2 regions of the Massilia luteola genome follow, and region 1 is predicted to be linked to the other one. Evidence: predicted binding sites of a transcription regulator. Region 1 holds the regulator's gene; the other holds the start of a gene.
The links. The regulator FliA, encoded in region 1, starts transcription of late flagellar genes. The targets are predictions, from matches to a motif close to CTAAAGTTTNNNNNNNNNNNGCCGNTA.

Region 1 (3,684 bases):
AGCTGGCGCTGATCACGACGGACGCCTATCGTATCGGCGGCCACGAACAACTGCGCATCTACGGCAAGATACTGGGCGTGATGGTGCACTCGGTGAAGGACGAGGCCGACCTGCGCATCGCCCTCAAGGAACTGCGCAACAAGCACACGGTGCTGATCGACACGATCGGCATGTCGCAGCGCGACCAGATGGTGACGGAGCAGGTCGCCATGCTGACGGAGTCTGGCGCCGACGTGAAGCGCCTGCTGTGCCTGAACGCGACGTCGACCAACGAGACCCTCAACGAAGTCGTGCGCGCCTACCAGGGCACCGGCCTGGCCGGCTGCATCATGACCAAGCTGGACGAGGCCGCATCGATCGGCAACGTGCTGGACGTGCTCGTGCGCCAGAAGCTGAACCTGTACTACATCTCCACCGGCCAGCGCGTGCCGGAAGACCTGCACCTGGCCGACCGCGCGATGCTCGTCGACCGCGCCTTCCGCAACAAGCGCGACGCCGCCGCCCAATTGCAAGATGCCGACCTGCCGCTGATGATGGCCGGCCTCGGCAACCTGAACAACGACCGTTCGCTGCGCGAGGTGTACGTTGGCTAGTTTCGACTTCGACCAGGCGGAGGGCCTGCGCCGGATGCTGGCGGGCCCCAAGCCGCGCATCGTGACCTTTCTTTCCGCCACGCCCGAGGATGACAAGGGCGCCATGCTCGTCAACCTGGGCGCTTCGCTGGCCCAGTCCGGCAATGACGTGATGATCGTGGACGCCTGCACGCGCGACTACGGCGTGGCCCAGCGCCTCGGCGTCGACCGCAGCCCCAGCCTGCTGCAGGTGGCGCGCCAGGAATGCGCGCTGAACCAGGTGATCCATCCGGTGCCGCAGGGATTCTCCGTGGTGAAGATGGCGCACGGCGCCGTCCCGGCGCATCCTTCCGCCGTGCGCGCGCATCCTTCCGTCGTTCCCGCGCAGGCGGGAACCCAAGTGTCTTCGAACAGCAGGGTGCGCCAGCAAGATTGGGCCCCCGCCTTCGCGGGGGCGACGGGAAGCGCGGGGACGACGGGGAGCGCGGGGGGAGCGGATGAGATGCGGCGTCTGGCCAAAGCCTTCGACGTGCTGGTCCAGCAATCGTCCGGCAGCATCGTGATCGTCGACGGGGAATTTTCCCAGGATGGCACGTTCTCCGTGCCGATCATGGCCACGTCCGAGATCGTCGTGCAGGTGTCGACGAGCGCCACGTCGATCACGAACGCGTATGCGTTGATCAAGCGGCTGTCGCAGCAGCTCGGCCGCCGTCCGTTCGGTATTCTTGTCACCGGCGCTACCGAAGCCGAGGCGAAGGTGGTATACGATAATATGTCATCTGCGGCAACTCGTTACTTGGCGGTAACGCTGAGCTCCATGGGCTCCGTGCCGGCGGACGAGTACCTGCACCGCGCCGCGCGCCTCGGGCGCGCCGTGGTCGACGCATTCCCGCTGGCCGGCGCTTCGGTGGCTTTCCGCCGCCTGGCCGGGCGCTTCGCGCGCACGGGCATCCAGCAGGGACGGGCCGCTTGAAGCGGCAATGATTAACCAATCACTGGAACCATGTACACGGTCAAAGGGAAAGCGGACAAGAACTCTCTGCTGACGGAGCACATGCCGTTGGTGAAGCGTCTCGCCCACCAGATGAAGGCCAAGCTCCCGCCGTCCGTCGAAGTCGATGACCTGGTACAGGCAGGCATGATGGGCCTGCTCGATGCGATCAACCGCTACGAGGAGAACCACGGCGCGCAGTTCGAGACCTATGCGGTGCTGCGCATCCGCGGCGCCATGCTGGACGAGCTGCGCAGCAGCGACTGGATGCCGCGCTCCACGCGCGCCAATATGCGCAAGGTCGAGCAGGCCATGGCTGCGCTGCAGCAGCAGCTGGGTCGTCCGCCCAGCGAATCCGAAGTGGCGAAGTCGCTCAAGCTGTCGCTGGCCGATTACCAGGACCTGCTGGGCGATTCCGGCGGCCACCAGCTCGTTTACTACGAGGATTTCCATGACGAAGAGGGCAGCGACAGTTTCCTCGACCGCTATGCCGTGGACGACGACGATCCGCTCAAGAGCCTGCTCGACACGGACTTCCGCCAGACCGTCATCGACGCCATCGATGCGCTGCCGCCGCGCGAGAAGATGCTGATGGGCCTGTACTACGAAGAGGAACTCAACCTCAAGGAAATCGGCGCCGTGATGGGCGTGTCGGAATCGCGCGTCTCGCAGCTGCACACCCAGGCCGTGGCGCGCCTGCGTACCTATCTGCGGGAGCGTTCGTGGACCTGACCAGCCTGCTCGGCCTCGCACTGGCGCTGGCCGGGGTCTTCGTTGGACACACGCTCGACGGCGGCAAATTCTCCTCGCTGATCCAGCCGGCCGCGTTCGCGATCGTCGTCGTCGGCACGTTCGGCGCCGTGCTGCTGCAGACCAAGGCGCAGGCGTTCGTGCGCGGCGTGCGCATGCTGCGCTGGGTGTTCATCACGCCGCCCGACCGCCGCCAGGCGCTCGCACGCGAGATCAACCTGTGGAGCCTGTCGGCACGGCGCGACGGGCTGCTGTCGCTCGAACAGTATGTGGCGAAGGCCGATCCGTTCATCCAGAAGGGCTTGCGCCTCGTCGTCGACGGCATCCAGCCGGACAAGCTGCGCAGCCTGCTCGACACGGAAATCAACACCTACGAATTCCGCGAACGGCAAGCCGCGCGCATCTGGGAATCGGCGGCCGGCTATGCGCCGACGGTCGGCATCCTCGGCGCCGTGCTGGGCCTGATCCACGTGATGGAAAACCTGTCCGACCCGTCGCGCCTGGGCGCCGGCATCGCCGTCGCGTTCGTCTCGACCGTGTACGGCGTCGGCCTCGCGAACCTGTTCTTCTACCCGGTCGGCAACAAGATCAAGGGCATCGTCGCCGAGCGCGTGACCCAGTACGAGATCCTCACCGATGTCTTCCACGACATCGCCACCGGCGACTACACGCGCGTGATCGAAGAGCGCGTGGCGTGCCTGCTGGCGCAGCACTGATTCCGCAGCCATGGCGCGCCGCCGACCGTACGAACAGGACACCGAGAACCACGAGCGCTGGCTGATTTCCTACGCCGACTTCATCACCTTGCTGTTCGCGTTCTTCGTCGTCATGTACGCAGTGTCCGTGGTTAATATCGGCAAGTACACGGTGCTGTCGGAAGCGCTGGGCGATGCGTTCGGCGGCCGCGGCGCCGCGAACCGGACGAATACCATGGTCGAGGTCGACGCGCTGCCCCTGTCGAACATCCTCGCCCACAAACGGGCGGAAGAGGCCAAGCGCGACCGTGCGCGCCTCGACCTGCTGGCGAAGAAGCTGGACAGCATCCTGAAACCCCTCGTGAACAGCGGCAAGGTGCGCGTGACGCAGACGGCGCGCGGCGTCACGCTGGAGATCAATGCCAGCGTCCTGTTCGACGAAGGCGACGCCGCGCTGACGCCCCCGGCCCAGGAAACCCTGCGCACCGTCGCCGACCTGCTCAAGGACGATCCGCACGGGATCGAAGTCGAAGGTTTTACCGACAATACGCCGATCGGCAACCCGGCGTTCGCGTCGAACTGGGAATTGTCCGCGGTGCGCGCCACCACCGTCGTGCGCCTGTTCGCGGCGAACGGCGTGGCCGAGGAACGGCTGGCGGCCGTGGGACGCGGCGCC
Region 2 (3,684 bases), on a different contig from region 1:
CCCGTGCGCGTGCGCGTGGCCAGTCCGGAGGTCTACGACGGCGCCGGCATCGCCATGCCGCCCGTGCTGTCCAGCCTGAACCTGTCCGTGATGCGGCGCGACGGCCGCCAATTCCTGCACGTGACGTCGCTGCGTCCGGTCGGCGCGGACCACGTGCACCTGTACCTGGAACTCGTCGACAAGGGCGACCGCGCCGTGCGCCTGGCCACGCTGTGGCTGACGCCCGATCCGAATCCCGCGCCAGCGCCAGCGCCCGCGCGCGTGGCCGGCCCGGTCGTCGTTCCGGAACCTGCGGCTGTGCCCGTGCTTGCGAGCAAGGCCGGTCCGGTTGCCGTTCCCGAGCCTGCTGCTGTGCCCGCGCGCAAGGGCGCCGTTCACGCGTCCGCGCCGCTGCCGGTGTCGGATGCCGTCCTGCTCGCCCAGGTGGAGCGGGCACGGGCCGCGGCCGGGGCCGAAGCGCCGCCGCGGCCCGCGCACATCCCGGCGCGGCGGCCGTATCCGGCACCCGTCGCCACGGCACCTGTCGCCAGGGCGCCCGCGCTGCCGGTCGCGCACCAGGACGCCCATCCGCAGGCCTGCGCGATCCCGTCCGGAGAGGCCCAGGCCTGCGCGGCCCTCGGCGCGAAGAACGACGAGTTGCGGTCCCGGCTCGGCCAGGTCGAGGACCGGATGAAGAAATTGCAGGTGTCGCTGGGCGTTTCCGGCGCAGCCCAGCCGCCGGCGGGGCCGGAGACCAAAACGGCGCCGGCCGGGGCCGTGCCCGCCGCTGCAGCCCAGGCCGCGTCAGCCCCGGTCGCAGCAGTCCCGGTCGCGCCAGCGCCCGCCAAGGATGACGCGGTTGCCGCCGCACGCGAACAGCCGAAGCCTATCGTGCCGGCCGGCCCGCGCCCCATCCATTCGATCAAGCCGCTCATGCCGCACAAGTCCAAGGCGCCGCCCCCGGACGAGGGTTTGCCGTGGGGCTGGATCGGCGCCGCCATCGGCGTGCTGGCATTGGCGCTGGGCGGGGCGGGCGCGTTCGTCGTCTTGCGCCGGCGCAGGGCCGGCGGCGTGGCGCCCGCCGCGGCCGAGGCCCCGGGCGCCGCGCCGCCTGGCGTCATCGACAAGCTCAAGGCACGCTTTGCCGCACGCACCCGGGCGCCGCAGGCGGAGGCGCCGGAACGCCGGGCGAACGAGCCCGCCGAGCCGACGCTCGAGTGAACCGGCCCGTGTTCAAAATCTTCGTGCGAGTCGTCTACACAAGTCCGATTTTTGCGTTATACTGCGTTTCGATGATGTTTTGATCACAGATCAGGAGATCATAAAAACGGCTCAGGGTCCGCCGCAGCCACCACCGATGGCGTGGCGCGGGGTTGGACGATCGCTGACGAAGTGCCTGAGTCCGGAAGCGGTTCGCCTGCCGACAGTGGCAGGTGGACGCCGGAGGCAACCGGCAAGAGGCGACGCCAGGGGATGCCTGGTGCTCGCTCTCCCCCAATTCTGGCCCGCGCAGACGACCGACGTCGCTGCGCGGGTTTTTCGTTTGGCGGTGGCGTTGCCGGGCGCGTGGGGCCCATGCCCGGATTGGCGCTGCCGTGGCGTGTCGCCCGATCGGGCGATTTGTTGCTTGTCTAGAAAGCAAAAAGCCCCTTGGACCGCGGTCGAAGGGGCTCTGGAGCGGGAGGCGGGTGGATCAGTGGGCCGGGCTCAGGGCGCGGTCCAGCTGGCCCATCCAGGGCTCGGTGATGTCGCGCACGGCGCGGTCGTTGGCCATGATCTGCTTGAGCAGGTCGATCTTGCGCTTGCGCTCGACGCCGGCCAACGGCGGCACGCCGCTTTTCGCCGCGCTGGCCTGCAGGGCGCACTGGGTTTCCAGGCGGGCGAGTCCGTCCCAATCCCCTTCGCGCGCCGCCACGGCCATGCGGCTGCTCAGTGCGGCGATGTTTTCATACATGGCGAGGACTTCGTTGGACGTCATGACTGCGCTCCACTATCGGGACAACCACCGGCCGGATTACCGGTTGTCTGCCTTTTACGGCAGGGTTTTGGAGAACTTTAGGGTTTTCGAAAGATTTTTTTGAAATTTTTTTCGGGACGGCGCGTTATAGTGCTCGCCGGCGCGTGCCGCTCCGCCGCTGCGCGCCGACGAGACCAATGAACTCTAGAAAAGGGACACCATGAACATCAGCTGGACACCGATCAAGACCGCCATCGTCGTTGCGTTCGCAATGACGATGGCCGGCACCGCGCTCGTTACCACAAGCGCGAGAGCATCCGGGCAGACTCCGCCCGCGGCCGCAGGGGCCGGGACCACCGCCGGGACACCCCAGGCCGCCTTGCGGCCAGGCGATGATTTCTTTACCTGGGCCAACAAGGACTGGCTCGCCAAGACCGCCATCCCCGAGGACCGCAGCCGCTGGGGCGCGATGGACAACCTGGCGGAAGACACGAACCAGCGCATCGTCAAGCTGATCGAAGGCGTGGGCGACGACAAGAAAGCCGGTCCGGAGGCGCGCAAGGTCGCCGACTACTACAACGCCTACATGGACGAGGCCGCAATCGAGGCGCGCGGCGCGGCGCCCCTGAAGCCGGCGCTGGCGCAGATCGCCGCCATCAAGGACAAGGCCGGCCTCGTGCGCGTGCTGGGCGCGTCCGTGCGCGCGGACGTCGATCCGCTGAACAATACGCACTTTGCCACCGAAAACATCTTCGGCCTGTGGGTGGCGCCCGGCCTGCACGACCCGGCGCACAACTGGCCGTATCTGCTGCAGGGCGGGCTGGGCATGCCGGACCGCGCCTATTATCTGGACAACAACGAACGCATGGCCGGCCTGCGCACGCAGTACCAGAAGCACATCGCCGCCATGCTGAAACTGGCCGGCTATGCGACGACGGATGCGGACGCCGACGCGCGCGCCGCGAAGATATTCGCGCTCGAGGTCGACATCGCCAACGCCCACGGCACCCGCGCCGACTCGGCCGACGTGCTGAAAGCCGACAACACGTGGACCCGCAAGGACTTCGCCGCCAACGCCCCGGGCCTGGACTGGGATGCGTTCTTCAAGGCCGCGCGCCTTGCCGATCAGGACAAGTTCACCGTCTGGCATCCGTCCGCCGTAAAAGGCGAGGCGGCGCTCGTCGGCAAGACCGACCTGGCCACGTGGAAGGATTATCTTGCCTTCCACACCATCAACCGCATGGCCAACGTCTTGCCCAAGGCGTTCGTGGAGCAGCGGTTCGCGTTCTACGGCAAGGCACTGTCCGGCACGCCGCAGCAATCCGCGCGCTGGAAACGGGCGCTGGGCGCGACGAACGAGGCGCTGGACGAGGCCGTCGGCAAGCTCTATGTGGCGAAATATTTTCCGGCCGACAATAAGGCGCAGCTGCAGCGGATGGTCGCCAACATCGTGACGGCGTTCGGCAAGCGCATCGACAAGCTCGACTGGATGGCGCCCGCCACCCGCGCCCAGGCCAAGGAAAAACTCAGGACGCTGTACGTGGGCGTCGGCTATCCGGACAAGTGGAAATCGTATGCCGGTCTCAAGGTCGAACCGAAGGATGCGTTCGGCAACGCGCTGCGCGCCGACGCCTTCCACACGGACCAGGAACTGGCGAAACTGCACGCGAAGCCGGACCGCACGGCGTGGTCGATGCCGCCGCAGCTCGTCAACGCCGTCAACCTGCCGCTGCAGAACGCGCTGAACT

Region 2: the regulator FliA is predicted to act here: its motif matches at 2,012-2,038, upstream of U9J41_RS24415 (flagellar protein FliT).

Annotation. Positions count from the first base shown of each region.
Region 1 is NZ_JAXOFN010000019.1:86,140-89,823, reverse strand. It holds gene flhF (flagellar biosynthesis GTPase FlhF) at 1-593, shown strand, start outside; gene U9J41_RS19125 (MinD/ParA family ATP-binding protein) at 586-1,545, shown strand; gene U9J41_RS19120 (RNA polymerase sigma factor FliA) at 1,576-2,295, shown strand; gene U9J41_RS19115 (flagellar motor protein) at 2,286-3,029, shown strand; gene motD (flagellar motor protein MotD) at 3,040-3,684, shown strand, end outside.
Region 2 is NZ_JAXOFN010000031.1:61,869-65,552, forward strand. It holds gene U9J41_RS24410 (FimV/HubP-related protein) at 1-1,200, shown strand, start outside; gene U9J41_RS24415 (flagellar protein FliT) at 1,673-1,957, opposite strand; gene U9J41_RS24420 (M13 family metallopeptidase) at 2,157-3,684, shown strand, end outside.